DNA from 2 places in the Proteiniclasticum sp. C24MP genome. Region 2 is predicted to be linked to the other one. Evidence: a T-box and tRNA genes for the amino acid it is inferred to sense, from the RefSeq annotation. Region 2 holds a T-box; the other holds one or more tRNA genes.
What was found. The T-box of region 2 lies ahead of thrS (threonine--tRNA ligase). A T-box ahead of a tRNA ligase gene usually reads a tRNA of that ligase, here a tRNA-Thr.

Region 1 (2,396 bases), on a different contig from region 2:
TGTAGACACCTTTTTAGGTGCTGAATTCGAGGGCGGAAGACATCAGACACGTATTGATAAAATAACCAGATTAGAAGAGGAAAATGCAGAACTTGAGGAGGAAAATTAATGAGCAGAATAATTGAAATCAATCATCCGCTGGTATTACACAAGCTGGCCATCATCAGAGACAAGAATACAGGGTCCAAGGAATTCAGAGAAGTGGTGGAAGAAATCTCTACACTTATGGCTTATGAGGTGACAAGAGATCTTCCAATGGAAGATGTGGATATTGAGACCCCGGTGGCAGTTGCCCACTGTAAAATCATCACAGGTAAAAAACTGGCGATCGTGCCAATTCTAAGAGCCGGTATCGGAATGGTTGACGGAATGCTCAAGCTTGTTCCTGCAGCAAAAGTCGGACACATCGGACTTTACAGAGATGAGAGTACACTTCAGCCAGTGGAATACTTCTGCAAACTGCCAAAGGATATTGAAGAGAGAGAAGTTATTGTTGTGGATCCGATGCTTGCAACAGGCGGGTCTGCCATTGACGCGATTCATATGCTGAAGAAAAGAGGAGCGAAGAGCATTAAGTTCGTAGGTCTTGTGGCGGCTCCTGAAGGAATCAAAGCTTTATCGGAGAAGCATCCTGATGTTGATATCTTCATCGCGGCAATTGATGAAAAGCTGAACGAACACGGATATATCGTTCCAGGACTGGGAGACGCAGGAGACAGACTCTTTGGCACCAAGTAACAGGTATTTCAGTCAGTCTATTGGGAAATGATTCTATACCCGCCATGAACAGATTATTTCAGTTCATGGCGGGTGTTTTTTTCAGGAACTGAATGGAAATTTTAAGGACAACAGAATTGGAAAACAGATGCGGTGAAAAAGCTGAAATCATCAGACGGATTTGAAGTGTCAAGAGACTCAAGAGTTTTATGAAGTGGGTGTGGAAAGAGATCTCCCCTCTTCAATATGACAAAAAATATCAAATAAAAAAACGGGATTTATTTTAAGAAAAACCCTTGAAATATCATCGTCTAGGCTATATACTAGTCTTTGTCAGTTCATTTGCTGGTGTGGCTCAATGGTAGAGCAGCTGATTTGTAATCAGCAGGTTGATGGTTCGATTCCGTTCACCAGCTCCACATTTTCGGAGGAGTACCCAAGTGGCCAAAGGGGGCAGACTGTAAATCTGTTGCAAGTTGCTTCAGTGGTTCGAATCCACTCTCCTCCACCATTATCCTTGAAAAATATGAGCAAATGTTATTGACAAAACCCTAAGACTGTTGTACTATAAATAGGCAGTTGTACACTGATAGGGAGGAGTACCCAAGTGGCCAAAGGGGGCAGACTGTAAATCTGTTGCAAGTTGCTTCAGTGGTTCGAATCCACTCTCCTCCACCACAAAAGACACAATTGTTTCAATTGCTGTCTTTTTTTATGAAAAAAATTGAATACTCTTATCAAGAGAGGTGGAGGGAAAGGGCCCTATGAAACCCGGCAACCTGTAGAAATACGTGGTGCCAATTCCTGCAGCGAATACGCTGCAAGATAAGAGAGATGTAGAACTTACGACACCTCTTCTTATTGTGAAGAGGTTTTTTATTTGTCTGAAAAAAGGGAGGAAAAAAATGAAAAGACTATTTACTTCAGAATCTGTAACAGAAGGGCATCCGGATAAAATATGCGATCAGATTTCAGATGCCATCCTGGACAGTATCCTTGAACAGGATCCGAAAGCCAGAGTCGCCTGCGAAACTGCCGTGACCACTGGTATGGTCATGGTTATGGGGGAAATCACAACAGACTGCTACGTGGATATTCCGAAGGTAGTGAGAAAAACTGTCACTGAAATCGGATATGTCCGTGCCAAGTACGGTTTTGATGCTGAAACATGCGCTGTGCTTACTTCCATTGACGAACAGTCACCAGATATCGCTCAGGGAGTCAACGCATCTCTGGAGACACGTGAGGGGGACCATGATGCCATGCTTCAGACTGGAGCAGGAGATCAGGGGATGATGTTCGGTTTCGCCACCAACGAAACGGAAGATTATATGCCTATGCCCATCAATCTTGCTCAGAAACTGGCCAGAAGGCTTGCGGAAGTAAGAAAGAATGAGACACTCACCTATCTCAGACCGGATGGGAAAACCCAGGTGACCATAGAGTATGATGAGAATGACAAACCTGTAAGGGTTGAGGCGGTTGTTCTCTCTACGCAGCACAGTTCTGTAGTGACCCAGGAAGAAATCAGAAGAGACATCATTGAACATGTGATCATGGCAGTTGTGCCTGAAGAACTCATGGATGAGAACACCAAGATCTACGTGAATCCAACTGGGCAGTTTATTGTAGGAGGACCACAAGGAGATTCCGGACTTACCGGAAGAAAGATCATTGTG
Region 2 (2,396 bases):
ACGGCTTTCTTCTTCATCTTCAATGAATCGCTTCATGACCTGAAGGATTTTTGTGCCGTTTTTCTTGAATAATGGCAGCCCCTGTCCGATCATATCAGATGATGTGAATATGTTGAGCTCTCTGCCTAGCTTATTATGATCCCGCTTCTTCGCTTCTTCCACCATAGCCAGATATTCATCCAGTTCATTCTTTTTAGGGAAGGAAGTACCGTAGATTCTGGACAGCATTTTGTTTTTTTCAGAACCTCTCCAGTATGCACCTGCAACCTGTGTCAGCTTGAATGCTTTTACAGCCTTTGTGGATGCGATATGCGGACCTGCACAGAGGTCTGTGAATTCGCCCATCTTATAGAAAGAAAGTACTTCATCTTCTGGTAGGTCGTTGATCAGCTCCACCTTATAAGGTTCACCCATTTCTTCCATCAGCTTCAGTGCTTCATTTCTGGATAGTGTGTATCTTTCCAGCTTCAGGTCCTCTTTTACGATTTTCTTCATTTCCGCTTCGATCTTTGTCAGGTCTTCTGCAGAAAAACTGCCCTCTTTATCAAAGTCGTAGTAATACCCGTTTTCAATGGCAGGTCCTATGGCAAGCTTCACCTCAGGGAAAAGCCTTTTCACAGCCAGTGCCAGAATATGTGATGAAGTATGTCTGAAAGCATGCTTGCCGTCTTCGTCATCAAAGGTTCTGATTTCCAGTTCGCAGTCTTCGTTTAGTTCATGACGGATGTCCACTCTCTCCCCATTGACACGCCCTGCCATGGCAGCGCGTCCAAGGCCTGATGAGATTGCATAGGCGGCATCAAGAACTGTTGATCCTTTTTCAATCTGAATCACATTTCCGTCTTTCAGTTTTAGATTAATCATGTTATCTCCTCCAATAAAATAAAATAGACCCGTCCCGGAAAGGGACGAGTCATCGTGGTTCCACCCTAATTAAAAGCAACACAACGTCACTTTCGCTTAATACCTTAACGCGGCAAACGTAGATACTTATACTTTCGTCTTCGTACTGCACTCCCAGGTGGTTTTCGCGAATATCATCTTAGGTTGCTTCCAGCCAAGGCAGCCCTCTCTTTAAAGAATCCGGTCGGTACTCTTCCTGTTCAATGTGTTTTGATTTTTGATTGACTTAATTATATCCAATTGACCCCGTTCCGTCAACTTCACATAAGATATTATTCTTAGGGTTCATCACTTGAAAGTTCGAAGAATAACTATAACCGAAAAGCAGAATAAGATATAATAGGAATAACAGGATGAGGAGGTAAAACTGATGTTGACTATAAAACTTCATTTTCCCAGATGCAGTGGGCATGAAAGAAAGAATCGATTGATCAAAAGTATCGTTTATCGTGTTGGTGGAAGATTTTCTCTGGATGACCAGCAGGTAAGAGTCATGTTCTATGAGTCTGAGTTTCGATCTGATATGGAATCGGATTTAGGAGATTTCATTCATATTGATGTAGTATCGTGCCCTTCTCTGGAGCTGGAAGAAAAGAAAGCCCTTGCAGAAATACTCAAGGACGAAATCAATATTTTTTCAGGCACAAAAGTGGATGATGTATCCATCTTCATCATGAATACAGATTGTGCGTCCTATTTCAAGTAAACAAAGAACAGCTGATCTGATTTTAAGTGCAAAACCATTCAATCAGGAGGGTTTGATTCAGATATCTTCCCTCCTTTCTATAAATTCTCGTTACAAACCGCTTATCACTTCGGTGCACTGCAGTGTATCGTCTCATGAAACGCGCTTTTTCTGCGTTATCTTAATTATTCTGTCACAGCATGCCAATTCATACTATTTTGGTCTGTAAAATACCAATCAGAGAAACCGATATGCAGATGCATAATCGGAAAATTAAATGATAAATATTTATCATTTAATGAAAAGAATTCATAATGGACTGAAATTTCTTGATAATACATAGTATTGTCTATATAATTAAGGGTGTTTGGTAAATATTTAACAAGAGGTGAGAGAAAATGTGTACTTTATCACAAAATCCTAAGATTCAGGAACTGGATGAATTTATTGCGAAAATCAACGCGAAGGAATCGGATCTCATAGAAGTTCTGCATCACGCACAGAATCTGTTCGGCTATATTTCCGAAGAACTGGTTGGTCATATCAGTCAGAAAATCGGAGTCCCTAAATCGAAGATCTTCGGAGTGGTCAGCTTCTACTCCTACTTCACAACAGAACCCAGAGGTAAGAATGTAATCAATGTCTGTATGGGAACCGCATGTTTTGTGCGTGGAGCGGACAAGATATTAAGAGAATTCGAGTCGCAGCTCAGGATGAAATCAGGAGAAACTTCCATTGATGGAATCTTCACCATAGATTCCCTGAGATGTGTCGGCGCCTGCGGACTGGCTCCTGTCGTTATGGTGAA

Region 1: it encodes a tRNA-Thr, which carries the amino acid that the T-box ahead of thrS (threonine--tRNA ligase) is inferred to sense. The anticodon was not compared.

What each region holds. Positions count from the first base shown of each region.
Region 1 covers NZ_JBINJW010000012.1:17,169-19,564, reverse strand. The annotation lists gene rpiB (ribose 5-phosphate isomerase B) at 1-109, shown strand, start outside; gene upp (uracil phosphoribosyltransferase) at 109-738, shown strand; tRNA gene ACHAL6_RS09470 (tRNA-Thr) at 1,062-1,136, shown strand; tRNA gene ACHAL6_RS09465 (tRNA-Tyr) at 1,144-1,228, shown strand; tRNA gene ACHAL6_RS09460 (tRNA-Tyr) at 1,311-1,395, shown strand; SAM riboswitch class I at 1,449-1,549, shown strand; gene metK (methionine adenosyltransferase) at 1,623-2,396, shown strand, end outside.
Region 2 covers NZ_JBINJW010000008.1:5,532-7,927, forward strand. The annotation lists gene thrS (threonine--tRNA ligase) at 1-864, opposite strand, end outside; T-box leader at 902-1,116, opposite strand; gene ACHAL6_RS07640 (hypothetical protein) at 1,274-1,609, shown strand; gene ACHAL6_RS07645 (NAD(P)H-dependent oxidoreductase subunit E) at 1,987-2,396, shown strand, end outside.